4 regions of the Actinosynnema sp. NPDC023587 genome follow, and region 2 is predicted to be linked to each of the others. Evidence: riboswitches for the same ligand, from Rfam matches in the RefSeq annotation. Region 2 holds a riboswitch; each other region holds the start of a gene.
The links. A riboswitch is a leader RNA that binds a small molecule or an ion and turns the genes downstream of it on or off. The one in region 2 is predicted to bind cobalamin.
Positions count from the first base shown of each region.

Region 1: linked by a shared signal. The riboswitch ahead of AB0G01_RS28175 (ribonucleoside-diphosphate reductase subunit alpha) and the one ahead of AB0G01_RS14020 (putative cobaltochelatase) in region 2 are both predicted to bind cobalamin.
Region 3: linked by a shared signal. The riboswitch ahead of AB0G01_RS31540 (CbtB-domain containing protein) and the one ahead of AB0G01_RS14020 (putative cobaltochelatase) in region 2 are both predicted to bind cobalamin.
Region 4: linked by a shared signal. The riboswitch ahead of cobN (cobaltochelatase subunit CobN) and the one ahead of AB0G01_RS14020 (putative cobaltochelatase) in region 2 are both predicted to bind cobalamin.

Region 1 is NZ_JBFABG010000013.1:84,909-91,986, reverse strand. Features, by position in the region: gene AB0G01_RS28175 (ribonucleoside-diphosphate reductase subunit alpha) at 1-1,464, opposite strand, end outside; cobalamin riboswitch at 1,581-1,799, opposite strand; cobalamin riboswitch at 2,156-2,366, shown strand; gene metE (5-methyltetrahydropteroyltriglutamate--homocysteine S-methyltransferase) at 2,485-4,719, shown strand; gene AB0G01_RS28165 (metal-dependent transcriptional regulator) at 4,796-5,470, opposite strand; gene AB0G01_RS28160 (metal ABC transporter permease) at 5,496-6,368, opposite strand; gene AB0G01_RS28155 (metal ABC transporter ATP-binding protein) at 6,365-7,078, opposite strand, start outside.
Region 2 is NZ_JBFABG010000004.1:361,148-368,225, reverse strand. Features, by position in the region: gene AB0G01_RS14030 (8-amino-7-oxononanoate synthase) at 1-881, opposite strand, end outside; gene AB0G01_RS14025 (cytochrome P450) at 924-2,081, shown strand; cobalamin riboswitch at 2,335-2,461, shown strand; gene AB0G01_RS14020 (putative cobaltochelatase) at 2,499-4,517, shown strand; gene cobO (cob(I)yrinic acid a,c-diamide adenosyltransferase) at 4,527-5,141, shown strand; gene AB0G01_RS14010 (cobyrinate a,c-diamide synthase) at 5,138-6,523, shown strand; gene AB0G01_RS14005 (SAM-dependent methyltransferase) at 6,586-7,078, shown strand, end outside.
Region 3 is NZ_JBFABG010000018.1:67,066-74,143, forward strand. Features, by position in the region: gene AB0G01_RS31530 (HAD family phosphatase) at 1-664, shown strand, start outside; gene AB0G01_RS31535 (CbtA family protein) at 874-1,632, opposite strand; gene AB0G01_RS31540 (CbtB-domain containing protein) at 1,632-1,817, opposite strand; cobalamin riboswitch at 1,848-2,038, opposite strand; gene AB0G01_RS31545 ((2Fe-2S)-binding protein) at 2,327-3,004, opposite strand; gene AB0G01_RS31550 (GNAT family N-acetyltransferase) at 3,096-4,277, opposite strand; gene AB0G01_RS31555 (N-acetyltransferase) at 4,390-4,827, shown strand; gene AB0G01_RS31560 (FAD-dependent monooxygenase) at 4,936-6,525, opposite strand; gene AB0G01_RS31565 (TetR family transcriptional regulator) at 6,644-7,078, opposite strand, start outside.
Region 4 is NZ_JBFABG010000007.1:247,968-255,045, reverse strand. Features, by position in the region: gene AB0G01_RS20870 (precorrin-2 C(20)-methyltransferase) at 1-1,074, opposite strand, end outside; gene AB0G01_RS20865 (precorrin-8X methylmutase) at 1,071-1,691, opposite strand; gene AB0G01_RS20860 (hypothetical protein) at 1,688-2,695, opposite strand; cobalamin riboswitch at 2,704-2,838, shown strand; gene cobN (cobaltochelatase subunit CobN) at 2,872-6,435, shown strand; gene AB0G01_RS20850 (family 1 glycosylhydrolase) at 6,351-6,671, shown strand; gene AB0G01_RS20845 (LacI family DNA-binding transcriptional regulator) at 6,668-7,078, shown strand, end outside.

The sequences.
Region 1 (7,078 bases), on a different contig from region 2:
GGAGTCGTGCAGGTCCGGCGTCTCGTCCGGGGAGAACAGGGTCCACTCGGCGTCCGCCTCGACCCGGCGCAGGAACTCGTCGGGCACCCAGTTCGCGGTGTTCATGTCGTGCGTGCGCCGCCGGTCGTCGCCGGTGTTCTTGCGCAGGTCGAGGAACTCCTCGACGTCGACGTGCCAGGTCTCCAGGTACGCGCAGGCCGCGCCCTTGCGCTTGCCGCCCTGGTTCACCGCGACCGCCGTGTCGTTGGCGATCTTGAGGAACGGCACGACGCCCTGCGACTGGCCGTTGGTGCCCTTGATGTGCGCGCCCATGCCGCGCACCGGGGTCCAGTCGTTGCCCAGCCCGCCGGAGAACTTCGCCAGCAGCGCGTTGTTCTGGTAGCCCTGGAAGATGCTCGCCAGGTCGTCGTCGACCGTGGTCAGGAAGCACGACGAGAGCTGGGCCCGGGTGGTGCCCGAGTTGAACAGCGTCGGGGTGGAGCACATGAAGTCGAACGTGGAGAGCAGCTCGTAGAACTCGATCGCCCGCGCCTCGCGGTCGTCCTCGCGCAGCGCCAGGCCCATCGCGACCCGCATGAAGAACGCCTGGGGCAGCTCGTACCGGACGCCGTGGTCGTGCAGGAAGTAGCGGTCGTACAACGTCTGCATGCCCAGGAAGTCGAACTTCGCGTCGCGCTCCGGGCGGATCGCCGCCGCGATGCGCGCCACGTCGAACGACTCCAGCGCGGGGTCCAGCCGGTCCAGCTCGATGCCCAGCCGGACGTAGTCCGGGAAGTAGTCCAGGTAGGACATCTGCTCGCCGGTCGCCTCGACCGGGCGGCCCGCGACCCTGGTCAGCACCTCGCGGCGCAACTGGTCGAGCAGCAGGCGGGCGGCGACGAAGGAGTAGTTCGGCTCGGTCTCCACCAGCGTGCGCGCCGACATCACCAGCGCGACGGCCAGTTCGTCCACCGAGATGCCGTCGTAGAGCGCGCGCCGGACCTCGGAGAGCACCGGGTCCGCCGACACGTCGGCCAGGCCGGCGCACGCCTCGCCGACCACGACCGCGATCCGCGCCCAGTCCACCGGGACGAGGTCGCCGTCCGCGCCCTTGACCCGGAACTGCACCGGCGCGGGTACGACCTGCCGGGCCTTGGCGTGCTCGTCGCGGTACAGCACGTAGGCGCGCGCGACCTTGTGGTGGCCGCCGCGCATCAGCACCAGTTCGACCTGGTCCTGGATCTGCTCGATGTGCAGGGTGGTTTCCGGGCGGGCGTGCTTGAGCAGGGCGCTCTCCACCTGGGCGGTCAACTCCGCCACGAGCGGGTGCAGGTGGGACGCCGCCGCCGCGACGTCACCCTCCACCGCCAGGAACGCCTTGGTCATGGCCACCTGGATCTTGGTGGGGTCGAAGGCCGAGACGGTGCCGTCGCGGCGGATCACTCGAACCTGCGCGACACCGGTGCCCGTGGTTGTGGTCGACAAAGCCCTCTCCTCGCGAGCCTCAACGGCCCGGAGCACGCGGCGACCGCACAGAGCGCGCGCAACGGCGCGACCATCCGTGTCGGCCCGCCCACGAGGCCCCGGACACGCGCGCGCCGGCCGGCGCGCGCATCGACGGCAGGTCTTCGGACTCGCGGACACCCGGCTGTCCAGCCGGACCTACTGGCCGTCGCTTCCCGGGAGCACGCGCTCCCAGTGCTGTCTGACGGCGGTTGTTTCCGCTCACCGCTGCGGGGCAGTCCCGGATTCGCACCGGGTTCCCTCTTGCCTCCTCGGCCCTCGGGGAGGGCGTCGGAACCTTCGACGGGCGAGACACTACATGTTGTAGATCCGTTCGCAACCGGGCCCCACATGGGCGTGTCGCGGGGCGATGTGCATCGCGTGACACGCGTCTCCGGGCCCAGGTCGGCACCTCACCCGCGCCACGCCGCGGTCGGTGGGCCGCGCCGTCGTCGACCGCGAAACGGTTGCGCGGCAGGGAGTTGTGGAGAAGGCGGAACGCGGCTCGCCGGAAACCGGTGCCGGCCGGCGGGAAACGGCCGCATCGCCGACCTCGGAGGCAGCGGGGGGACCGGGCCGGGCTCCCGGACGACTCGGTGACATCCCGCACCGGCACCCGAAGGCGATCGCGGCGGCGGTTCCCGTTCCTCGGGAGAGGTCCCCGCGCTGCGCTACGCTCGCGGGTGCTGGTGGTTCGCCCTGGTCGATCGTCGGTCGGGGCGAGGCAAGAGGGAACCCGGTGGGAGTCCGGGACTGCCCCGCAGCGGTGAGCGGGAACGAAAGCCGTCAACCAAGCACTGCGCGTGAGCGTGGGAAGCGACGGCCGGTAGGCGTGAGGTGTGCGCCCGCGAGTCCGAAGACCTGCCACCCGCCCGCGCGCCCACCGGGTGCGCGGTGTCCGGTGACCTCTCGGGCGGGTCGCGGCGGACGCGGCCTCGCGCCGCCCGCGAAGCGCGCCCCGGGAAGCTCCGGCGTTCACGCACGCTCGCGAGGAGAGAGCTAGTGACCAGTGGAATCGGCACCACCGTCCTGGGCTACCCCCGGATCGGTCCCCGACGGGAGCTCAAGCGGGCCGTCGAGCGGTACTGGGCCGGGCGCATCGACCACGCGGCCCTCTCGGCCGTCGCGGCCGAACTGCGCGCGGCCACCTGGGCGGAACTGCGCGACGCCGGGCTGGACTCGGTACCGTCCAACACCTTCTCGTTCTACGACCACGTGCTGGACACGGCCTTCCTGGTCGGTGCGGTGCCACGGCGCTACCGGCGCGAGTCGGAGCTGGACAGCTACTTCGCGGCGGCGCGCGGCACCGACGAGCTGCCGCCGCTGGAGCTGACCAAGTGGTTCGACACCAACTACCACTACCTGGTGCCCGAGATCGACCCCGACACCGAGTTCCGGCTGGCCGGCGACAAGCCGCTGGCCGAGTACCGGGAGGCCCGCGAGCTGGGGATCACCACCCGGCCCGTGGTGCTGGGACCGGTGACGTTCCTGCTGCTGGCCAAGGGCGCGGACCCGCTGGCCCGGCTGGACGACCTGGTCGACGTCTACGTCGAGCTGCTGGTGGCCCTGTCCGCCGAGGGCGTCGCGTGGGTGCAACTGGACGAACCCGCGTTCGCCGCCGACCGCCCGCCGGCCGAACTGGCCGCGCTCGGCCGGGCCTACACCCGCCTGGCCGCGCTGCACTCCCGGCCGAAGCTGCTGGTCACCGGCTACTACGGCGCGCTCGGCCCGGCGCTGGAGGTGCTGGCGGGCACCGCCGTCGAGGCCATCGGCGTGGACCTCGTCGCGGGCACGGCGGCCGGCGTCGCGAGCGTGCCCGCGCTGCGCGCCAAGACCCTCGTGGCCGGTGTGGTCGACGGCCGCAACGTGTGGCGCACCGACCTGCGGGCCGCGCTGGCCACCGCCGCGTCGCTGCTCGGCTCGGCCGCCGAGGTCGTGCTCTCGACCTCCTCGACGCTGCTGCACGTGCCCTACGACCTGGCCGCCGAGACGGCGCTGGAACCGGAGGTGCGCGGGCGGCTGGCGTTCGCGCGGCAGAAGGTGCGCGAAGTCGTGCTGCTCGGCCAGGCGCTGCGGGACGGCGTGGACGGCGGGTGGGCGGACGTGGCCGACGAGCCGGTCGCCGCTCCCCGCCGGGACGAGACCGTGCGGGCGCGGCTGGCCGCGCTGGGGCCGGAGGACCGCGACCGCGCGCCGTACGCCGAACGCGCCGCCGCGCAGGACGCGCACCTCGACCTGCCCGCGCTGCCCACCACGACCATCGGTTCGTTCCCGCAGACGACCGAGATCCGCACCGCCCGCGCCGGGCTGCGGTCGGGGGAGCTGTCCCGCGACGAGTACGAGGAGCGGATGCGCGAGGAGATCGCGCGGGTGATCGCGTTGCAGGAGGACATCGGTCTGGACGTGCTGGTGCACGGCGAGCCCGAGCGCAACGACATGGTGCAGTACTTCGCCGAGCACCTCGACGGGTTCGCGGTCACCGACCTGGGCTGGGTGCAGTCCTACGGTTCCCGGTGCGTGCGCCCGCCGGTCCTGCACGGTGACGTGTCGCGGCCCGCGCCGATCACGGTGCCGTGGAGCTCCTACGCGCAGTCGCTGACCACGCGGCCGGTGAAGGGCATGCTGACCGGCCCGGTGACGATCCTGGCGTGGTCGTTCGTGCGCGACGACCAGCCGCTGGGCGAGACCGCCGACCAGGTGGCGCTCGCGCTGCGCGACGAGATCGCCGACCTGGAGGCGGCGGGCATCCGGGTCGTCCAGGTCGACGAACCCGCGCTGCGCGAGCTCCTGCCGCTGCGGCGGGCCGACCACGCGGCGTACCTGGAGTGGTCGGTCGGGTCGTTCCGGTTGGCCACCTCGGGCGCGGCGGCGGGGACCCAGGTGCACACCCACCTGTGCTACTCGGAGTTCGGCGAGGTCATCGACGCGATCGACGGCCTGGGCGCGGACGTGACCACCATCGAGGCCGCCCGGTCGGGGATGGAGGTCCTGGACGACCTGCGGTCGGCCGGGTTCGGCCGGGGCGTCGGGCCGGGCGTGTACGACATCCACTCGCCGCGCGTGCCCGGCGTGGACGAGGTGGCCGAGCTGGTCGCCGCCGCGGCGCGGGTCGTGCCGGGCGGGCGGTTGTGGATCAACCCGGACTGCGGGCTGAAGACGCGCGGCTACGCCGAGGTCGAGCCCGCGTTGCGCAACCTGGTCGAGGCCACCCGCCGGGTCCGGGAGACGTCGGCGTGACCTGATCGGGGCGGGTGTCCGGAGCAGTGCGCGGGCACCCGCCCCGACCGGCGCACCGGAGCGCGTGCGACGACGGTCAGCGCAGGGAGACCCACACCGCGCCGGCCGCCGTCCGACCGAGCTCGGCGCGAATCCCGTGCTCGACCGCGAGCACCGCGACGTCCTCCGAGTACGGCGCGGGTTCCAGCAGGCGCAGGTCCGCGTCCAGCACGATGCCGTGGTCGGCGAAGTACTTCAGCAACCCCGCGTCGGAGTCCGAGATGCGCGCCACCCGCACGAGGGCCCCGGCCGGCGCGTCGGGCAGCGCCACCGCGTCGGGGCGGTGGACGGTCCCGTCCGCCGCCGGGATCGGGTCGCCGTGGGGGTCGCGCACCGGGTCGCCCAGGAACGCGGCCATCCGCTCGACCAGCCGGTCGGAGACCGCGTGCTCCAGCACCTCGGCCTCGTCGTGGACCTCGTCCCAGCCGTAGCCGAGCGTCTGGACCAGGAACGTCTCGATCAGCCGGTGCCGCCGCACCATGGCGACCGCGTGCCCCCGGCCGCTGTCGGTGAGGTTCACGCTGCCGTAGCGGGCGTGCCGCAGGAGCCCCTGCTCGGTGAGCCTGCGGACGGCGTCGGACACCGTGGACGGCTTGAGTCCCATGCGCTGCGCCACGACCGACGTGGTCACCGGCGCGTCGGACCACTCCTGGAGGGCCCAGACGACCTTGAGGTAGTTCTGGGCGCTCTCCGGCAGTTCGGCCACCGACATGGGGCCAGGATATCCCGGGAGGTGCTCAACCCCCGCTCGCCTCGGCGCGGGCGCGGGCCGCGACGAGCCGGCGGCCGAGCACGCCGTGGCGCGGTGCGAAGAGGTAGACCAGCAGGAACACCGCGCCCTGCACGAGCACCACCATGCCGCCGGAGGCGGTGTCGAGGTGGTAGCTCAGGTACAGGCCGACCACCGCCGCGCCCACCGACACCGCCGGCGCGATGACCAGCATCCGCCCGAACCGGTCGGTGAGCAGGTAGGCGGTGGAGCCGGGGATGATCAGCATCGCCACCACCAGCACCACGCCCACGACCTGGAGCGCCACCACGCAGGTCAGCGCGAGCAGCCCGAGCAGCGCCGCACCCAGCAGCCTCGGGTTGAGGCCGATGGCGTGGGCGTGCACCGGGTCGAACGCGTAGAGGGTGAAGTCGCGGCGCTTGAGCAGCAGCAGGACCAGCGCGACCGCGCCCAGGACGGCGATCTGCGCCAGGTCGCCGCGGTCCACGCCGAGCAGGTTGCCGAACACGATGTGGTTGAGGTCGGTCTGGCTCGGCGTGACCGAGATCAGCACCAGGCCGAGCGCGAACAGGGTGGTGAACACGATCCCGATGGCCGCGTCCTCCTTGATCCGGCTGGTGTCGCGCACCAGGCCGATCAGGGCCACCGCCAGGAAGCCGAACACGACCGCGCCCAGGGCGAACGGCGCGCCCACCACGTGGGCCAGCACCACGCCGGGCAGCACGGCGTGCGACACCGCGTCGCCCATCAGCGACCAGCCGATCAGCACCAGCCAGCAGGACAGCACCGCGCACACGGCGGCGGCGATCACGGTCGCGGCCAGCGCCCGGACCATGAACCCGTAGCCCAGCGGTTCCAGGAACAGCTCGTAGAAGGTCATCGCACGCCCTCCCCGGCGGCGGGCACGTCGAGGCCGAACGCGCGCACCAGGTTCTCCGGCCGGAGCACCTCGTGCGGCGAGCCGTGCACCAGCACCCGGCGCATCAGCAACAGCGCCTCGTCGGCGAGCTCGGGCAGCGCGTGCAGGTCGTGCGTCGACACCAGCACGGTCGCCCCGTCGGCGGCCAGCTCCCGCAGGAGCCCGGTGATCGTGGCCTCGGAGCGCTTGTCCACGCCCGCGAAGGGCTCGTCGAGCAGCAGCACGCGGGCTTCCTGCGCGATGCCCCGCGCCACGAACGCGCGTTTGCGCTGCCCGCCGGACAGCGCGCCGATCTGCCGGTCGGCGAGGTCGGCCAACCCGACCCGCGCCAGCGCCCGGTCGACCGCCTCGTGGTCGGCCCGGCGCGGCCGGCGGGTGACGCCGAGCCGCCCGTAGCGGCCGGTCAGCACCACGTCCCGGACCGACAGCGGGAAGGCCCAGTCCACCGCCTCGCTCTGCGGCACGTAGGCCACCGCGCCGGACCTGCGCGCCCGCGCCGGGGCCTCGCCGTGCACCCGCACCTCGCCGCGGTCGGGCCGGACCAGGCCGGTGATCGTCTTGAACAGCGTCGACTTGCCCGAGCCGTTGACGCCGACCAGGCCGCACACCCGGCCGGGCGCGATCGCCAGCGTGACGCCGTCGAGGGCGACGACCTCCCCGTAGCGCACGAC
Region 2 (7,078 bases):
GCCGGGCGGTCCGGCTCCTCGCGCAGCACCTTCAGCGCGGCCAGCGCCGCCGCCACGCTGCCCGGTGCGAGCGCGGTGTCGAAGATGAACGGCCGCGCGGTGTCCACCAGGTGCCTGATCACCCGGCCGGGGCCGAGCACCGCGCCGCCCTGCGCGCCCAGCGACTTGGACAGCGTCACGGTCGTCACCACGTCCGCGGCCTTCGCCAGGCCGGCGGCGTGCACCGCACCCCGGCCACCCTCGCCGAGTACGCCCAGGCCGTGCGCGTCGTCCACGACCAGCCCCGAGCCGTGCTCCCGGCAGGCCGCGACCAGCTCGACCAGCGGGGCCAGGTCGCCGTCCACCGAGAACACCGAGTCGGTGACCACCAGCGCCCGCCGCTTGCCCCGGGTGGACAGCGCGTGCCCGACCTGCGGCACGTCGCAGTGCCCGGCCACCACCACGTCCGCCTTGGACAGCCGGGTGCCGTCGATCAGCGACGCGTGGATGTGCTGGTCGGCCACGATCGCGGTGCCCGGACCGGACAGGGCGGTGAGCGCGGCCAGGTTCGCCAGGTAGCCGGAGGAGAACACCAGCGCCGACTGCGCACCGCAGAAGTTCGCGAGCTCGTACTCCAGCTCGGTGTGCAGCTCGGTCGAACCGGTGACCAGCCGGGAGCCCGTGGCACCCGCGCCCCAGCGCAGCGAGGCCGCCGCCGCCGCGCCCATCACCCGCTTGTCGCGGGCCATTCCGAGGTAGTCGTTGGACGCCAGGTCCAGGTCCGTCGACTCGGCCGGGCGGGGGCGCACCCGGCGGGCCAGCCCGGCTTTCGCGCGGGCTTCCGCGCGGGTGTCGATCCAGTCGAACACCGACTCGGGTCCGGTCGCCGCCTCTGTGCTCACACTCACGCCGGGAGTGTCGCACCCGGCCGTTAACGTCCCGGCGTGGACCTCTTCCAGCTCGGTTCCGAAGACCTGCGCTCGCTGCGCGTGAACGCACCGGTGCACCGGGACGAGGCCACCGGCCTGTGGCTGGTCAGCCGGTACCACGACGTGCGCGCGGTGCTGGCCGACCCGCGTCGGTTCCACCCGGACAACGCGCTCACCGCGGTCACCGCCATCCCGCGCCCGGTGCTGCGGGTGCTGGCCCGCGCGGGTTTCTCCCTGCCGCCGACGCTGGCCAACAACGGCACCGACTCCCACGCCGGGCTGCGCCGGCTCGTCGCCCGGTTCCTCACGCCCGCCCGGGTGGCGGCGCTGCGACCGCGGATCGCCGAGCTGGCGCGCGAGCGGCTCGCCGGCCTGACCGGTCCGGTCGCCGACCTGCACCCCGCGCTGGCCCGCGACCTGCCCGCCATCGTGCTGATGGAGGTGCTGGGCGTCGAGGACGTCGACGTCCCGCTGCTCAAGCGGTGGGGCGCGGCGTCGCTGGAGCTGTTCTGGGGCAACCCGTCCCCCGAGCGCCAGCACGAGCTGGCGACGCCGACCGCCGAGTTCCACCGCTGGCTGACCCGCCGGCTGCGGGCCGCGCGCGGCGACGACGACCTGTTCGGCGCGCTGCGCGACGTGCCGGTCCGGGAGGCGGCCGGGCTCTGCTACTTCCTGTTCATCGCCGGCCAGGAGACGACCACCCAGTTGCTGTGCGCGGTGTTCGACGCGGTGCTGCGGCAGGGCGACCTGTGGTCGCGGCTGGGCGAGCCGGGCCTGGCCGGGCGGGTGGTGGAGGAGGTGTTGCGCCGCGACCCGCCGGTCAGCACCTGGCGGCGGGTGGCGGCCGAGCCGGTGGTGCTCTCCGGCGTGGCCGTGCCGGCGGGCGCGCCGCTGCTGCTGATGCTGGCGGGCACCGGGTCCGACCCGGAGGTGTTCGCGGACCCGGACCGGCTGTGCCCGGTGCGGCCGAACGCGCGCAAGCACCTGGCGTTCGGCTTCGGCCGGCACTTCTGCCTCGGCGCGGGGCTGGCCCGGCTGGAGGCGGAAGTGGTGGTGCGGGAGGCGTTCGAGCGCTTCCCGGATCTGCGCCTGGCCTCCGCCGAGCCGCCGCCGATGCTCGGGCTGCTGTCCTTCCGCGCACCGCTCGCCGTCCGGGTCGCGCTGAACGGATAGCGCTGGACCGGGCCGTGATCCGGTCGTGCGCGGGTCGTCGACCCCGAGAGCCTGGTCACTGCCGCCCGCCCGACCCGCCACCCTCGCCCACCACCGCTCCGGAAGGTGACCGCGCAGGTCAGGCTGCCGGTGGCGGTGCGGCGAGGGGCCCACCACCGGGTCCGCCGGAGGTGTTGCCGGTGCCGTGGGTCCGTTCGGGTGTGACGGCGCTCGCCAGGGCGGTGCCCGCCGGGGGCTTGGAGCCGGTCGACCGAAGTGCGACGATGCCGGGGCTGTAGGGGGTGCGTGAGGAAGCCGGTGGGAATCCGGCGCGGTCCCGCCACTGTGACCGGGTACGTGCAACCGGGAGTCAGGAACTCGGCCCCCGATCTCCGAGACCGGACCCGGGCGTGGACACCCGAGGAAGGACACCGCCGCATGGGCGCGCGTTTCCCCTTTTCCGCCGTCGTCGGCCACGACGACCTCCGCACGGCGTTGGTGCTCAACGCCGTGCACCCCGGTATCGGCGGGGTGCTGGTCCGAGGCGAGAAGGGGACCGCGAAGTCGACCGTGGTCCGCGCCCTGGCCGCGCTGCTGCCGACCCTGGAGGTCGTCGCGGGCTGCCGCTTCGGCTGCGACCCGTCGGTGGACGCCGACTGCCCGGACGGCCCGCACGACGGCGGCCCGGCGCAGCGCCGCCCCGCGCGCCTGGTGGAGCTGCCGGTCGGCGCGACCGAGGACCGGCTGATCGGGTCGCTGGACCTGGAGCGCGCGCTGACCGAGGGCGTGCGGGCCTACCAGCCCGGCCTGCTGGCCGCCGCGCACCGCGGCGTGCTCTACGTGGACGAGGTCAACCTGCTGCACGACCACCTGGTCGACCTGCTGCTGGACGCCGCCGCGATGGGCCGCGCGCACGTCGAGCGCGAAGGCGTCTCCGTCTCGCACGCCGCCTCGTTCCTCCTCGTGGGCACCATGAACCCCGAGGAAGGCGAGTTGCGGCCCCAGTTGCTGGACCGCTTCGGCCTCACGGTGGCCGTCCGGGCGGCCCGGGACGTGGGCACCCGCACCGAGGTGATCCGCCGCCGGCTCGCCTACGAGGCCGACCCGGCCGCGTTCGCCGCCAGGTGGGCCGACGAGGACACCGCGCTGGCCGCCCGGATCGTCGAGGCCCGCGACCGGCTGGCCTCGGTCGTGCTGCCGGACGCCGAGGTGCGCCGGATCGCCGGCATCTGCGCCGCGTTCGACGTCGACGGGATGCGCGCGGACCTGGTGGTCGCCCGCACGGCCGTCGCGCACGCCGCGTGGCGCGGAGCGGCCGAGGTCGCCGAGCGGGACGTCGAGGCCGCCGTCCGGCTGGCGCTGCCGCACCGCAAGCGCCGCGACCCGTTCGACGAGCCCGGTCTGGAGGAGGAGCAGCTCGAAGACGCCCTGCGGCAGGGTGCCGAGCACGCCGGCCCCGACAATCCCGACGACGGCCCTGACGACCCCGACAGCCCTGGCGACGACCCCGGTGACGGCCCCGGCCCGGACGACGACCCGGACGGGCCGGACGACGGCGGCGGGGTGCCGCCCGACGCCCCGGAGCCCTCCGCGAACGGTTCGTCACCGCAGCGGCCCGGCGGCTCGTCCGGTGAGCGCTCGCACGCCCCCGCGCCGGCGTTCAAGGCCCGGTTGCTCCAGGTGCCCGGCGTCGGCGAAGGCGCGCCCGGCAAGCGCTCCCGGGCCCGCGCGCGCACCGGCCGCGTCGTTCGTTCGTCCACTGTGGACGGTTCAGGGCTGCACCTGGTCGGCACGCTCGGCGCGGCGGCCCCGTTCCAGGCCGCGCGCGGGCGCAGCGGTCCCGGCCTGGTGCTGCGCGGCACCGACCTGCGGCGGTCGGTCCGGGAGGGCAAGGAGAGCAACCTGGTCCTGTTCGTGGTCGACGCCTCCGGCTCGATGGCCGCGCGGCAGCGCATGGCCGTGGTCAGCGGTGCGGTGATCTCCCTGCTGCGCGACGCCTACCAGCGCCGGGACAAGGTCGGGGTGATCACGTTCCGGGGCTCCGGCGCGGAAACCGCCCTGCCGCCGACGAACTCCGTGGACGCGGCGGCGGCCCGGCTGCGGCAGTTGCGCACCGGCGGGCGCACCCCGCTCGCCGACGGCCTGCTGCGCGCCCGCCGGGTGCTGGCCTCCGAGCGGGTCCGCGACCCGCGCCGCCGCCCGCTGCTGGTGCTGCTCACCGACGGTCGCGCCACCGCCTCCGGTGCCGGCGGCGACCCGATGCGCGACGCCCTGCGCGCGGCCGGCCTGCTGGCCGCCGACGAGGTGGCCGCCGTGGTCGTGGACTGCGAGTCCGGCCACGTCCGGCTCGGCCTCGCGGGCCGCGTCGCCGAGGCGCTGGAGGCCGTCTGCCTGCGCCTGGAAGAACTGTCCGCCGACCAGGTCGCCGGCGTCGTGCGCGCCGCGCGGGCCGCCTAGGAGACCACCGTGCCCCAAGGTCAGCCGTCCGTCGTCCCGGTCGACGGGCTCACCACGAGACAGCGGCGCAACCGGCCCCTGACCATCCTCCACACCGGGGAGATGAAGGGGAAGTCCACCGCCGCCTTCGGGCTCGCGCTGCGCGGGTGGAACCAGGGGTGGTCCATCGGCGTCTTCCAGTTCGTGAAATCGGCGAAGTGGAAGGTCGGCGAGGAGTCGGCCTTCCGCGCGCTGGGCCGGCTGCACGAGGAGACCGGCGAGGGCGGCCCGGTCGAGTGGCACAAGATGGGCGAGGGCTGGTCCTGGTCCCGCAAGGCGGGCACCGAGGAGGACCACGCCGCCGCCGCGCTGGAGGGGTGGCGGGAGATCGCCCGCCGGCTCGCCGCCGGGCAGCACGGCGTGTACGTGCTGGACGAGTTCACCTACCCGCTGCACTGGGGCTGGGTCGACGTGGACGAGGTCGTCACCGCCCTGCGCGACCGGCCCGGCCACCAGCACGTCGTGATCACCGGCCGGTACGCGCCGCCGGCGCTGGTCGACGCCGCCGACCTCGTGGTGGAGATGACCAAGGTCAAGCACCCGATGGACGCGGGGCAGAAGGGCCAGAAGGGGATCGAGTGGTGAACCGCCTGGTGGTCGCCGCCCCCGCGTCGGGCAGCGGCAAGACCACCGTGGCCACCGGCCTGATGGCGGCGCTGCGCCGCACCGGGGACCGGGTGGCACCCTTCAAGGTCGGGCCGGACTACATCGACCCCGGCTACCACGGGCTGGCCACCGGCCGCCCGGGGCGCAACCTGGACCCGGTCATGGTCGGTGAGCACCGGGTCGCCTCGCTGTTCGCGCACGGCGCGCGCGGCTGCGACCTGGCCGTGGTCGAGGGCGTGATGGGCCTGTTCGACGGGCGGGTGGACACCGAGGGCATCGGGTCCACCGCGCACGTCGCGAAACTGCTGTCCGCGCCGGTGCTGTTCGTGGTGGACGCGCGCGGCCAGAGCCGCAGCCTGGCCGCGCTGCTGCACGGCTTCCGGGGCTACGACCCGACCGTGCGGCTGGGCGGTGTGATCCTCAACCAGGTCGGCTCCGCACGGCACGAGCACGTGCTGCGCGGGGCGTGCGCCGAGGTCGGGCTCGACGTGCTGGGCGTGCTGCCGCGCGACGACCGGTTCCGGCTGCCCTCGCGGCACCTGGGCCTGGTCACCGCCGCCGAGCACGGGCAACCCGCGCTGGACGCCGTGGCCGCGATCGCCGCGGCGGTCGCCGAGCACGTCGACCTCGCGGCGGTCCGCCGGCTCGCCGCGCGGGTGCCCGCGATGGCCGTGCCCACCTGGGACCCGGCCGCCGAGGTCGAACCGGTGACCGGCTCCCCGGTCGTCGCGGTCGCGGGCGGCGCGGCCTTCACCTTCGGCTACGCCGAGCACGTCGAGCTGCTGCGCGCGGCCGGCGCGGACGTGGTCGTCGTGGACCCGTTGCGCGATCGGCACCTCCCGGACGGCACGGCGGGCCTGGTGCTGCCCGGCGGGTTCCCCGAGCAGCACGCCGCCGAGCTGTCCGCCAACGAGGAGCTGCGCGCCGCCGTCGCCGCGTTCGCGCGGTCCGGCGGTCCGGTGCACGCCGAGTGCGGCGGCCTGCTCTACCTCGCGCGCGAGCTGGACGGCCAACCGATGTGCGGGGTGGTCGACGCGGTCGGCTCGATGACCCCGCGCCTCACGCTGGGCTACCGGGACGCCGTCGCGCCGGTCGACTCCGTGCTCGCCGAGGCCGGTACCCGGATCACCGGGCACGAGTTCCACCGGACCGCGCTCAGCGCGTCCGCCGGGTCCCCGCCGACCGGTCGCCCGGCCTGGCAGTGGCGCGGCCACGACCAGCGCCCGGTGGCCGAGGGCTTCGTGCTCGACGGGGTGCACGCGTCTTACCTGCACACGCATCCGGCGTCCGCGCCGCAGGCCGTGGCCCGCTTCGCGCGGGCCTGCGCGACCGGGTCCGTGCGGTACGAGGCCACTCGATAGTGGATCGTGCCGGCGCGGTACGGTCCTCCACCAAGCCGTACACGTCGTGGGGAGCAGTTGTGATGACTGGTCGGGTCTCCTTCGTGGGTGCCGGTCCCGGTGCCGCCGATCTCATCACCGTCCGGGGCGCGAAGCGGATAGCCGAGGCCGACGTGGTGGTGTGGTCGCCCGCCGTCGTCGAGGCCGAGTGCGTGCGCGAGCACGCCCGCGCGGACGCCGAACTCCTGGACTTCTCCCGGGTGTCCGAGGCCGAGGTGGTGGACCTGTACCGGCGCGCCTCGGCGAGCAAGCTCAAGGTGGTGCGGCTGCACGCGGGAGACCCGTCGCTGTGGGGCGGGCTGCGCGAGCAGCACGAGACCTGCCAGAAGCTCGGGCTGGCCGTGGAGGTCGTGCCCGGGGTGTCCGCCGTGTCCGCCGTGGGCGCGTCGGTCGGGCGCGAACTGACCACTTCGGACGTCGCGCAGTCGCTGGTGCTGACCGGGCCCGAGGGTGCGGAGCACGTGGCCGAGTTCGCCGCGCACGGCACCACGATGGCGATCAGCGCGTCCGGCGCGC
Region 3 (7,078 bases), on a different contig from region 2:
GCGGTGGGACGTCGGAGCGGTGCTGTGGGACATGGACGGCACGCTGTTGGACTCGGAGAAGCTGTGGGACATCCCGCTCTACGAGTTCGCCGAGAAGCTGGGCGGCACGCTGTCGCTGGAGACCCGTCAGGCCATGGTCGGGTCGAACATGCCCACGACCATGGCGCTCCTGTTCGCCGAGGTCGGCGTGACGCCGACCGAGGAGGAGACGGCGGACGGCGCGGCGTGGATCCTGCGGCGCACCGAAGAGGTGTTCCGCGCCGGGCTGCCCTGGCGTCCGGGGGCGCGGGAGGCGCTGCGCGCGGTGCGGGCGTCGGGCGTGCCGATGGCGTTGGTGACCTCGACCGAGCGGGGGTTGACCGAACTCGCGCTGGACACCATCGGCCGTGACCTGTTCGACGTGACGGTGTGCGGTGACGAGGTCGGAGGCCGCAACAAACCCCTCCCGGACCCGTACCTCAAGGCCGCCGACCTGCTGGGGGTGGACGCGGCGGCGTGCGTCGCGATCGAGGACTCGCCGACCGGCGTGACCTCGGCCGTGGCGGCGGGGTGCACGGTGCTCGTCGTGCCGTGCGACGTGCCGGTGCCGGCGGGGGAGCGCAGGATCTTCCGCGACTCCCTGGTCGGGATCGACCTGACCGCCCTCGCCGCCCTGCGCGCCTGACCCGGGCAACTCGATCGGGGCAGTGTGATCGGGGAACTCGATCCGGGCAGTTGATTCGGACAGTCTGATTCGGACAGCTCGCACCACACTCGTGCGAAAACGGCACGTCCCCCGTTGTGCGTACCGCGAGGGGCGTGCCGTTCATCCGCCATGTGCTGTTTTGCTGTGTGCTTTCCGCAGTGCTGTCAGCCGTGTGCTGTCAGCCGTGATCAGGCGGCGACGGCTTTCGCCTTGGTGCCGCTGCGTACCGACGGATCGACCAGAAGGCCGAACACGACGCCGAGACCCAGCCAGAGGGTGGCGGTTTCGGCGAGCGACGCCAGGCGGAACTCCCACAGCACGCTGCTCGGCACGTCCGCCGGCACCGCGTCCGGCGCGCCGGGGAAGACCAGCAGGATCACCGCGAACGCGACGACCACGGCCAGCGCGACCACGGTGAACCGGACCGGCCCGCCCAGGTGGGCCAGTCGGGATGCCAGCAAGCTCGCCCCGAACACCACCAGCAGACCGGCCGCGATGAGCCCGAGGTAGAGCACCGTCCGGTAGTCCACCGTCTCCGGGTCGCCCACCGCCGGCGGGTTGGCCGGGTACTTGACGGCCGGCAGCAGCGCCGCCGCCCCGAACACCGCCGCCCCGAGCGTCACGCTCCGGCTGAACGGCGGCCGGTCCGCGAACCAGCGCCGCGAGCCCGCGTAGGCGGTGGCGAACAGCGCGCCGACCGCCAACCCGACGATCACCGCCGCGAGCACGCCACCGAGCATCTGCGTGCCCCGACCGAACATCTCGCCGTGGTCGTGCGCGCCGGGTTCGACGGTCTCGGTCGCGGCCCGCGCCTCCTCCACGGCCAGCGCGGCCCGGATCGGCACCTCGACCACGACGAGGCCGACCAGACCCGCGAGCAGACCGGCGACGCCACCCGCGCCGATCCCGCGCAGCAGTACGTTCTTGTAGGTGTCCACGGCCGGCATCAGTGGCACGGGACGCCGAGCGCGTGACGCCCGTCGTGGAAGAACTCGTGCAGCGACTCGGCGGCGTGCCCGAGTGCGATGCCGTTCTCCTGGAGCACCAGCCAGGTGACCAGCAGGGCGACGAGTGCGACGGCGTAGGCCCACTTGGGGATGGGGATGGACAGGGGGTGCGCGGGGCTCGTCAAGACGGCCTCCTCCATACCTCGTGGAAGGTCAACGACAACTCTCGCCGCAGCCGGTCTCCTGACTCCCGGATCGCTACCGTCCCCGCGTCTTCCCAGTCGCACCGTGCGACCAGTGACGTTCTCGGCGGGTTGGCTCCCCGGTCACAGTGGCGAGGACCGCGCCGGATTCCCACCGGCTTCCCGTCCACTGCGGCTGTGGAACCGTAGATGTCCACCACGGGCAGGCACAACCGACCAGACGAGTTGTTGTCCACCTCACGTGCACCCCACACGATCAAGCGCCGCTTTTGTCCTGATTCTTGGATTGATCAGGCCGACACCGCAGGTGACGGCTCCGTGGTCCGAAGCGCACCCGGACGCCCTGTCGGCCGCTTTTCGTCACGCTTCCGGCTTTTCATCACGCTCAGCCCCGCCGTCTCCGGTTCGTCGACGTCAACGTCACGTCCGAACTTCCCGACTGGTCGGTGCCCCGGATGCGGGTGGAGGCGGGTGGATGCGTTGAGGTGGACTCAGCGCGGCGGCAACGGGCAGTCGCCGCACGTCCCCCCGCCGTCGAGGCGGTAGTAGAGGCAGCAACTGCGTCGCCGGAACGCGACCTCGCCGGTGGACGGGAGGAAATCACCGGAGTCCCGCAACGGCGGCTCGCCCAACAGCCGCTCGCCCAACGCCACGCACTGCTCGGCGGACGCCGTGCCACTGCGACTCACCGTCCGCAACGCCCCGGCGATCGAGGACGCCGCGTTGCCCCACAGCAGTCCCCGCGCCACCGGCACCACCTCCCGGATGGCGGCCACCACCGGCTCCAACGACTCGGAGATCGACACGCCCGGCACGGGTTCGTCAATCCGCACCCGCATCCCGTCCGGGCCGAAGTGCCACCACACGTTCCCCGGCCGGATGTCCGGCGCGACCCCGTCGACGGCGTGCGCGGCGACCGTCGGGCAGAGCAGCCGAGCGGTGTACCCGAGGAAGAACAAGGACGCCGAAACCCGGGCCTCATCGGTCCGATACCGCTCACCGATGGACCGCAAGGTGTCCGGCAGCACCGCCCCGCCCAGCAGATCCTCGCCGGTCCGCCAACCGCCCTCGTCCGCACCGGGCGCGGGACGACCCACGTCCAAGGCGAAGAACGGGCTGAGACCGCGAACCTGACGCAGGGTGGACAGCACTGAGGAGTAGTCGGACACGTGGCCAGTCTGCCCGCCGCCACCGATCCGCTGTCGAGCCTGTCCGGACTGTCAGGCCTGTCCGGCACGGCTCGGGCGTCGAATCGGTCGGCTACGGGAGGTAGAAGGTCAGCAGGTCGCTCCGGACCGGCGGGAACAGGACGTGCATCAGGTCCTCGTTCGGGCCGGGGTAGACGTCCGGGCACCGCGCGGCCAGCCCGCGCAGGCCGTGCGGCGCGAACAGCAGCGACTCCAGCACGTCCGGCGCGACCCCGGCCCCACCCACCGCGTGCGGTGCCTGCATCACGCCGCCGAGGACGATCGGGCCCACCTCGCCGGCGTGGAACGGCAGGCGGACGTGCGAGCGGTAGAACGACACGACGGCCTCGCCCGTTTCGTCGGCGAACGACGAGGCCGCCAACCGCCTGCCGAACACCGGGCGCAGGTGGTCGAGCAACGCCACCGGGTCGGCGACCCGCACGTAGTACGACTTCGCCTGCTCCGGCACCGGGCCTAGGAAAGGTTCGAGCGCTTCGCCCGCGACCGTCCCCGGCCGTTCGTTCGCCGACCTCGCCCCGGTGTGCGCGATCAGCGCGTGCAGGGCGGCGGCGTCCACGGCGGCCACCTCGCACAACTGGACGCCCTCCTCCGGAGGAGTCGAACGGCCGGTGCCCACCGGCACGCCGTCCCGCTCCACCAGCCACTGGGTGCTGCCGCCCCGCGCCACCAGCCAACGCCACAGTTCGGTCCCGTGCGGCATCCGCAGGTCCGCGTGGCGTTGCTCGGCATCCTGCAACGCAGCCATCGCCGGGATGTCGTCGAACGTCGCCTCGCGCACCGTGTCGGTACTCGTCGGCGGCGTGCCGACGATGTCCCGCGTCGGGGCGATCGGGATCGCGTAGGTGTAGCCGAACCGCCGGTAGAAGTACGGGATGCCGATCATCACGTTCACCCGCTGCCCGCGCGCCGCTGACCGCTCGTGCGCCCACCCCATCAGCTCCCGGACCAGCCCGCGCCCCTCGTAGTCCCGGTGGGTGGCCACCAGCTCGACCTGTCCAGCGCGGATCTCCACCCCGTCCAGGACGAGTTCCTCGTCCAGCAACGTCATCGTGGACACGACCCGATCGCCGTCCACGACGACCGCGCACGTCCCCCACCCGGCGTCCGGGTCCGACACCACCAAGCGGTGGTCGACGGCGTCCTCGGGGTCGCCGCGCTCGGTCAGCAGCGCGGCGATCTGGTCCAGATCACGTGGTTCGGCGGTGCGCAGCGTCAAGCCGTTCGGCAAGGCCATCCGCGCAGTGTCGGGTCTGCTCCTCTCGTCGTGCCACTGGATTTCCCGCAGGTCGTCTTCCGGAGACCGCACCGGCTTTACGGCGCGCTTTCTGATGACGCACAATCCGGCCATGTCCTGGCTGCCGTCCGACTTCGTCCACCCCACCCGCGTCGACCTGGGCGCAGACCACCACCTGAGGCCCATCCAGGAGTCCGATGCGGACCGGGACTACCCCGCCGTCATGGGTTCGCGGGAACGGCTGTGGTCGATCTTCGGCGAGCAGTGGAACTGGCCGCCCGCGACCATGAGCTACGAAGCGAACCGCGCCGACCTCGCCCGCCACGCCCAGGAAGCCGAGGCGCACGAGTCGTTCAACTACGCGCTGTTCGACAACGACGAGACCGCGTTGCTGGGGTGCGTGTACATCGACCCGGCCGAGGACGCCCTCATCTCGTGGTGGGTGGTGGACGAGTACGCGGGCACCGAACTCGAACGCGCGCTCGATGCCTTCGTGCCCGAGTGGATCGCCCGCGACTGGCCGTTCGCCACCCCTCGCTTCGGGCTCTGACCGGACCGCAGTGCTCCCGCCACGAGATGACCGACACCCGACCCGAACCGGGCCTTTCGCTCGCGCATCCGATCGGCTGGTCGGGGAAGGGTGTCGAGGGGCTGCGGTTCACCGAGGAGTTGTCGCGGCCGGTGTGCCGAACCACCGGCGCAGGGCGTGGGCCAGGTCGTTCGGTGTGGTGCCCGCCCAGGCCACGTAACCGTCCGGTCTGACCAGAACCGCGTCGGCTGGTGGGTTCGGTGTGGAGGTGGTGTGGACGTCCACCCGGTCCGCCCAAGGGATGGCGGTGGTGCTCAGCGCCGCGTCGTCGGTGAAGTCGAGCAGTAGCGGGCGGCCGTCGCGGGCCAGGTGGGCGAAGGTCTTGTTGTCCGGCAGGGGGATGTCGGGCATCCACCGGCCGGTGAGCGGGTGGGGTGCGGTGTCCATGGCGTAGACCGTGTCCGCGCCGGACATCAGGTCGGAGACGCGGCGGACGGCGGTCTCGTCCTGGAGGAGTTCGGTCAGGACCTCGCGGAGCGCGGTGATGTCGGGACCTCCGGACAGCAGGGCCGACTGGGCTCGGCTGTGGGTGATCACGCGTCGGGCGACCGGGCGGCGTTCCGACTCGTAGGTGTCCAGCAGGTCCGGGGGTGCCCAGCCGTGCAGTTCGGCGGCCAGCTTCCAGCCCAGGTTCAGGGCGTCCTGAAGGCCGAGGTTCAGCCCTGGCCCGCCTACGCCGGACTGGACGTGGGCGGCATCGCCCACCAGGAAGACGCGGCTCTTCCGGTAGCGGTCGGCCAGGCGGGAGTTCGTGCCTTCCGCGCGGCGGGTGAGCGCCGGTGGGTGGCCGTCGTCGGGTTCGCTCATCGGGAGTTCGATGCCCAGGACGCGCGTCGCGGCCTCCTGGAGTTCGGACAGGGGCATCTCGTCCGTGTCGGTCAGGCCGGACTGCCCCCACTCGATCATGGCGATGCGGTAGATGCCCGGCTGGAACATGCCGAACGCGAAGACGCCGTGCTCGGTCCGGTGGAACGTGCCCGGCCTCAGCCCGCCCAGACCCGGCACCTCCAGCCGGCCGGTCCGGTGGTCGGCCATCGGCTCGTGGATCACCACCTGGCCCGTGCGGTGGGTGAAACCCCTGTCGGTCACGCCGGGGAAGCCGATGCCGGCCCGTTTGCGGACCACGCTGTGGCCGCCGTCCGCACCCACGACGTAGCGCGCGGTGAGCTCGTACGGGCCGTCCGGACCGGAGACGTCCACTGTCACGTGACCGTCGTGCTGGGTCAGGTCCGTCACCCGGTGGCCGCGCGTGATCTCCACGCCCGCGTGGCGCTCCAGCAGTTCCTCCAGCCACCGTTGCGGCACGGGCAGGACGAACAGGGCGTGGTCCTCCACTGTGGACATGTCCAGCGGCAGTGCGCCGAACTGGAAGAACGGTGCCGGTGTCGGTGGCGAGGGACTGCCGGTGACGATCTCGTGCAGCCCCCGGTAGTCCAGGGCCTGGACTACCCGACCCACCAGGCCGTTGGCCTTGGGCGTGCACGTGCGTTCGGGCAGCGCGTCGAGGACGGTCGGGCGGATGCCGGCCAGCAGCAGCTCGTTGGCGAGCATCAGGCCGTTCGGGCCCGCACCGACGATGACGATGTCGGTGTCCGGCGGGGGAGGAGGTGCGGTCTGGGCGGTGGTGATCGCGGTGATGGGTGCGGTGGGGGCTGACATGAGGGCTCCTTTTGGCGTCGCTGAATAAGCCCCACGTCGGGTGAGGCTGTTGATGGTGAGCTGGTGAGGGTGAGCTGGTGAAGGTGGGGCGGTGAGGGTGAGGTGGGGCGGTATCGGGTTAGTGGGTTGAGGGCTCTGGCAGGCCGGCTGCGACCTGGGTCAGGGCGTCACGCACCAGGGGGCCCAGCGGGATCGGGGGGTCGGCGGTCAACCAGCGGTCCGTCGCCACTTCGATGGCCGCGCCCACGGACGCCGCCACCAGGCGGGGGTAGAGGTCGACCGCCACGTCTGTTCGGGTGCGCTCGGCGATCGCCTGGGCCAGTTCGCGCTCGATCACCGAGCTGGCCCGCAGGAACTCGCCGATCAGGGTCGGTTCGCTGGTCATCAGCCGGACCCCGGCGGTCCACTCCGGATCCGGCACCCGGTCGTTCGGCGAGTACTGCGCCAGCGCGGCCTCCAGGATCGACTCCCACACCGACTCCGTCCCGGGTCGGCGGCGGACCTGTTCCGTCAGCTCCCGACCACGGTCGAGGTGGCGGGAGGTGATCGCCTC
Region 4 (7,078 bases), on a different contig from region 2:
GCCGGCCATCGCGAACACGCCCGGGTCGCCGGAGGAGACCACCGCGACCTTCCGGCCGCGCTTCGCCAGGTCCAGCGCGAACGCGGCGCGCTCGGACTCGACCCGGTTGTCCGAGGCGTGCTTGCGCTGCCCCGCGACGTCGGCCACCCGGTCGAGGTAGGTGACGTACCCGACGAGGTCCTCGGCCTCGGCCAGCGCCTGCCGCGCCTCGGGCGTGAGCCACTCCGGACCCGCCGGGCCCAGCCCCACCACGACGACCTGCCCGCGCCCGGTCGACGGGTGCCCGGCGGGAGCGGACTCGGCGGGAGCGGACTCGGCGGGTGCGGCTTCGGCGGGCGGGTGCCCGGCGGGTGCGGCTTCGGCGGGTGCGGGTTTGCTGGGCAGCAGGGCCAGGGAGAAGTACGGCACGCCGTCCGGGTCGACCTCGGCCAGCGGCGCGGTGCGCTGGCCGCCGGTCGTCGCGCGCTCCACGTACCACGCCTCGTCCAGCCGCCCGGCGCGCTCCAGCGCCTCCCGCACGCGCGGGAACGTGCGGCCCAGCTTCACCACCGCCACCGGGTCGCCCGTCGCGAGGTGCGCGGTCAGCGCGTCCACGGGCAGCGTGCCCGGCAGCACGGTCAGCACCTCGTCCCGCTCCACCAGCGGCCGGCCGATCACCGCCGAACCGGCGCTGACCGACGTGACGCCGGGGACCACCTCGGCCGGGTACCTGTCCGCGAGCCGCTTGTGCAGGTGCATGTAGGACCCGTAGAAGAACGGGTCGCCGGCGGCCAGCACCACGACGGTCCGCCCGGCGTCCAGGTGCGCGGCCAGCCGCGCGGCGCACTCGGCGTAGAACGCGTCGATCTCGCCCTGGTAGTCGTCGGAGTCCTCGGTGGTGACCGGGTAGACGAGCTGCTCCTCGATCTGGTCACCGCGCAGGTACGGTTCGGCGATCCGGCGCGCGACGCTGCGGCCGTGCCGGGCGCTGTGGAACACCACGACGTCGGCTTCGCCGATCAGCCGGGCGGCCTTCACGGTCACCAGTTCCGGGTCGCCGGGACCGACCCCGACGCCGTAGAGCCTGCCGGTCATTCGTCCTCGCTCGCGATCGCGTTGACGGCCGCCGCGGTCATCGCGCTGCCACCGCGCCGACCGCGCACGACCAGGTGCTCCAGACCGCTCTCCGCGAGGGCCTGCTTGGACTCGGCGGCCCCGATGAACCCGACCGGGATGCCCAGCACGGCGGCGGGCCGGGGAGCGCCCGCGGCGATGAGGTCGAGCAGGTGGAACAGGGCGGTGGGCGCGTTGCCGATGGCGACCACCGCGCCGTCGAGCCGGTCGCCCCACAGCTCCAGCGCCGCCGCGCTGCGGGTGTTGCCGATCTCCCGCGCCAGCGCGGGCACCCGTGCGTCGCCGAGCAGGCACAGCACCTCGTTGTCGGCGGGCAGCCTGCCCCGGGTCACGCCGGACGCGACCATCCGCGCGTCGCACAGCACCGGCGCGCCGGCCAGCAGCGCACCCCGCGCGGCGGCGACCACGCCGGGGGAGTGGCCGATGTCGTCGACCAGGTCGACCATGCCGCACGCGTGGATCATCCGCACCGCGACCCGCGCGACGTCCGCCGGCAGACCCGACAGGTCGGCCTCGGCCCGGATGGTGGCGAACGACCGGCGGTAGATCTCCGCGCCGTCTCTGATGTAGCTGGTCACCTGATCTCCTCGTACCCGTCGCCGGTCGCGACGAACTCCACCACGTCGCCCGCCGGCCGGCCGCACCGCCGGGCGCAGCCCGACCAGTGCACCGAGCCCCGGTGCGGGGTGCCGATCCAGCGGCTCGCGTCCGCCCGCACGTCGGTCAGGGATTTCGCGCAGCCCGGCCGGCCGGTGCACGCGGACACCCCGTGCCACGGCGACGCGGGGTCGGTGAACAGGCCCGACGTGTCCGTCCCCGGCGGCACCACGACGCTGCGCCACGGGGTGACCCGGACCGGCGTGCCGGCCAGCAGCCGGGCGTCCAACCGGCCCAGCGGCACACCCGCCACCACCCGGTCGCCGTGCGGGCCGGGTGCGACCGGAATCACAGCGGGCGCGACGACCGCTGGCCCCGGGACGCCCAGCGCGGCGGTGATCCGCCGCACACCGCCGTCCACTTCGGACAAGCGCCACGCGGTGCCCCGGATCGCCTGGAACTCGCGCGCGGCGGCGACCACGGACGCCACCGGGTCCGTCACGCGCAGTCCCGAGTCGCGGCCGGCCAGGAACAGCGCGTCACCCACCAGGCCGATGTCCCCGCCCAGACCGCTCACCGCCGCACCGATCGTGACCAGGAAGCGGCCGGGCAGGTCGGCCAGGCCGGGCACCCGGCACAGCGCGGCGTCCACCGCGTCCACCAGGTCCTGGTTGTCCTCCAGCGGCGCGGCGATGATGTTGCGCATCCGCTCGTGGGTCGGCGAGGGCAGCAGCCCGGCGGCGCGCAGGCGTGCGCCCAGCTCGTGCTCCGCACCCGGGGCCAGGCCCCTGATCTGCACGTTCGCCCGCGAGGTGAGCTCGATCCCGCCGTCGCCCAGCTCCAGCGCGGCCCGCCGGAGGACGTCGAACCGGGCGGCGGTCAGCGTGCCGCCGGGCAGCCGCACCCGCGCCAGCCCGCCGTCGGCGGCCCGGTGCACGTCGACCGCGCCGGGGCAGGCGTCGGGGCGCTCGCGGTCCTGGGGCATGGGCTGGATGCTAACCGCCCGTTAGGGTGACCTCCGAACGGCGAAGCAACAGGAGGAAGCCGGTGTGAATCCGGCGCGGTCCCGCCACTGTGACCGGGCGCGAGCCCGGGAGTCAGGAACTCCGCCCGCCGTCCCCTACGACCGGGGCGAGGACCCCCGAGGGATGGAGCCCGCACGTGATCCTGCTGCTGTCGACCTCCGACACGGACCTGCTGTCCGCCCGCTCCAGCGGTGCCGACTTCCGACTGGGCAACCCCGCCCGGCTGACCCCGGACGACCTGCCCGCCCTGGTGGAGGGCGTCGACCTGGTGGTGGTGCGCATCCTGGGCGGTCGGCGGATGTGGGAGGAGGGCCTGGACCGGCTGCTGGCCGGTCCCCGCCCGGTCGTGGTGCTGGGCGGTGAGCAGAACCCGGACGCGCCGCTGATGGAGCTGTCCACGGTGCCCGGCGGCGTCTGCGCCGAGGCGCACGCCTACCTGGCGCACGGCGGCCCGGTGAACCTCGCCGAGCTGCACAAGTTCCTGTCCGACACGGTCCTGCTGACCGGGTTCGGCTTCGACCCGCCGGAGGCCGCGCCGAACTGGGGCGTGCTGGAGCGGCCGGCGGTCGAGGGCGACGGGCCGGTGGTCGCGGTCCTGTACTACCGGGCGCACCACGTGGCCGGGAACACCGCCTTCGTGCACGCCCTGTGCGACGCGGTCGAGGAGAAGGGCGGCCGGGCGCTGCCGGTGTACTGCGCGTCGCTGCGCACCGCCGAACCGGCGTTGCTGGCCGAGCTGCGCAAGGCCGACGCGCTGGTGGTCACCGTGCTGGCGGCGGGCGGCACGAAGCCCGCCACCGCGTCGGCCGGCGGTGACGACGACGCCTGGGACGTGGGCGCGCTGGCGGAGCTGGACGTCCCGGTCCTGCAAGGGCTCTGCCTGACCAGCAGCCGCGCGGCGTGGGACGGCAACGACGACGGGCTGTCCCCCCTGGACACCGCGACGCAGGTGGCGATCCCCGAGTTCGACGGCCGGATCATCACCGTCCCCTTCTCCTTCAAGGAGATCGACGAGGACGGCCTGACCGTGTACGTGGCCGACCCGGAACGCGCGCTGCGCGTCGCCGGGATCGCGGTGCGGCACGGGCGGCTGCGGCACATCCCGCCGGCCGAGCGCAAGATCGTGGTCATGCTCTCGGCGTACCCGACGAAGCACTCGCGGATCGGCAACGCGGTCGGCCTGGACACCCCCGCCAGCACGGTCCGGCTGCTGGCCGCGTTGCGGGACAACGGCTACGACATCGGCACCGGGCTGCCGGGCGTGGCCGACCTCGACGGCGACGCGCTGATCCACGCGCTCATCGCGGCCGGCGGCCAGGACGCCGACTGGCTGACCGAGGAGCAGCTCCAGGGCAACCCGGTGCGGCTGCCCGCCGGGCGCTACCGCGAGTGGTACGCGACGCTGCCCGCCGACACCCGCGCGGACATGGAGCGGCACTGGGGCGAAGCGCCCGGCGAGCTGTTCGTGGACCGCTCGAAGGACCGCGAGGGCGAGATCGTGCTGGCCGGCCTGCGGTCGGGCAACGTGGTGGTGATGGTCCAGCCGCCGCGCGGGTTCGGCGAGAACCCGATCGCCATCTACCACGACCCGGACCTGCCGCCGAGCCACCACTACCTGGCCGCGTACCGCTGGCTGGAGGCCGAATTCGGCGCGGACGCCGTGGTGCACGTCGGCAAGCACGGCAACCTGGAGTGGCTGCCCGGCAAGACGGTCGGCATGTCCGCCGGCTGCGGGCCGGACGCCGCGCTGGGCGACCTGCCGCTGATCTACCCGTTCCTGGTCAACGACCCGGGCGAGGGCACGCAGGCCAAGCGCCGCGCGCACGCGACCCTGGTCGACCACCTGGTGCCGCCGATGGCCCGCGCGGACAGCTACGGCGACATCGCGCGCCTGGAGCAGCTCCTCGACGAGCACGGCAACATCGCCGCGATGGACCCGGCCAAGCTGCCCGCGATCCGCGCGCAGATCTGGACCCTGATCCAGGCCGCGAAGCTGGACCACGACCTCGGGTTGGCCGACCGGCCGCACGACGCCGAGTTCGACGAGCTGATCCTGCACGTGGACGGCTGGCTGTGCGAGGTGAAGGACGTCCAGATCCGGGACGGCCTGCACGTCCTCGGCGAGGCACCGACCGGGGCCGCCCGGGTCAACCTGGTGCTGGCCATCCTCCAGGCCAAGCAGGTGTGGGCCGGCCAGGTGGCCGCGCTGCCCGGTCTGCGGGAAGCGCTGGGGCTCAAGGACAACACCCGCACCGCCACCGACGCCGTCGAGGCGCGGGCGCGGGAACTCGTGGAGGCCATGGAGGCGGCGGACTGGGACCCGGCGGTCGCCCGGACGGTGACCGACGACGAGGACGTCGCGCGCATCCTGGAGTTCGGCGCGCTGGAGGTGGTGCCGCGCCTGGCCCGCACCACCGACGAGATGACCAACGTGCTGCACGCCTTGAACGGCGGGTACGTGCCGGCGGGCCCGAGCGGATCTCCGTTGCGGGGCTTGGTGAACGTGCTGCCGACCGGCCGCAACTTCTACTCGGTGGACCCGAAGGCGGTGCCGTCGAAGCTGGCCTGGGAGACCGGTCAGGCGATGGCCGACTCGCTGCTGGAGCGCTACCGCGCGGACACCGGCGAGTGGCCACCGTCGGTGGGCCTGTCGGTGTGGGGCACCTCGGCGATGCGCACCTCCGGCGACGACATCGCGGAAGTGCTGGCGCTGCTGGGCGTCCGGCCGGTGTGGGACGACCAGTCGCGCCGGGTGACCGGCCTGGAGGTCGTGCCGCTCGCCGAGCTCGGCCGGCCGCGCATCGACGTGACGGTGCGGATCTCCGGTTTCTTCCGGGACGCCTTCCCGCACGTGGTGGCGTTGCTGGACGACGCGGTGCGGCTCGTGGCCGGGCTGGACGAGTCGGCCGAGGACAACTTCGTGCGGGCGCACGCGGAGGTCGAGCTGGCGGCGCACGGCGACCGGCGGCGGGCGACGCTGCGGATCTTCGGCTCCAAGCCGGGCGCGTACGGCGCGGGCCTGCTGCCGCTGATCGACAGCCGGAACTGGCGCGACGACGCCGACCTGGCCGAGGTCTACGCGGTGTGGGGCGGCTACGCGTACGGGCGCGAGCTCGACGGTGTCGAGGCGCGCCAGGACATGGAGAGCGCCTACCGGCGGATCGCCGTCGCGGCGAAGAACATCGACACCCGCGAGCACGACATCGCCGACTCGGACGACTACTTCCAGTACCACGGCGGCATGATCGCGACCGTGCGGGCGTTGACCGGCAAGGCACCCGCCGCGTACGTCGGCGACAGCACCCGGCCCGACGCCGTGCGCACGCGGACGCTGCACGAGGAGACGAACCGGATCTTCCGCGCCCGCGTGGTGAACCCGCGCTGGCTGGCCGCGATGCGCAGGCACGGCTACAAGGGCGCGTTCGAGCTCGCGGCGACGGTCGACTACCTGTTCGGCTACGACGCCACGACCGGCGTGGTCGCGGACTGGATGTACGAGCAGTTGGCGGCGAGCTACGTGCTGGACCCGGAGAACCAGAAGTTCCTCACCGAGTCGAACCCGTGGGCGTTGCACGGGATCTCCGAGCGGCTGCTGGAGGCGGCGGACCGGGGGATGTGGGAGCACCCCGAAGCGGCGACGCTGGACGCGCTGCGCGCGGTGTACCTCCAGACCGAGGGCGACCTGGAGGACGGCCGCTAGGCCGCTCGACATCACGACCCCGGCGGAGCGATCCGCCGGGGTCTTCGGGGAGCGGCGAGCGGCCGGGCACCGCCTGGTCGTCGGTGGACGACTTCGCGTGGGCCGAGGGCCGCGCCACGAGGTTCGGGATCGTGCACATCGGCTTCGGCACGCGGGTGCGGACTCCTAAGATGAACGCCATGTGGTACTCCCAGGTTGCCCGGGGCAACGCGCTCGTCGCGACGGTCGCGCCGTGACCGACGCCGTCGACCGGCCCAGGCCACGTCGGGCCACGACCCGCCTCGAAGAGGTCGCCCGCGCTGCCGGGGTGTCCAAGTCGACCGTGTCCCGGGTGATCAACGGCGAGCCCTACGTCAGCACCAGGGCGCGCGAGGCGGTCGGCCAGGCCATCACGCGCCTGGGGTACTCGCCCAACCAGGCGGCGCGGACGCTGGCGGGCAGCCGGGCCAACTGCGTCGCGCTGGTGGTGTCCGAGCCGGGCAGCCGGGTGCTCGCGGACCCGTTCTTCGCCGGGGTGCTGCGCGGCGTGCACGCGGAACTCGCCGGGCGGCGGGTGCAGCTCGTGCTGATGATGAGCAAGGAGGGCGACGAGCAGGACCTGGTGAACTACCTGTGCGGCGGGCACGTCGACGGCGTGCTGGTG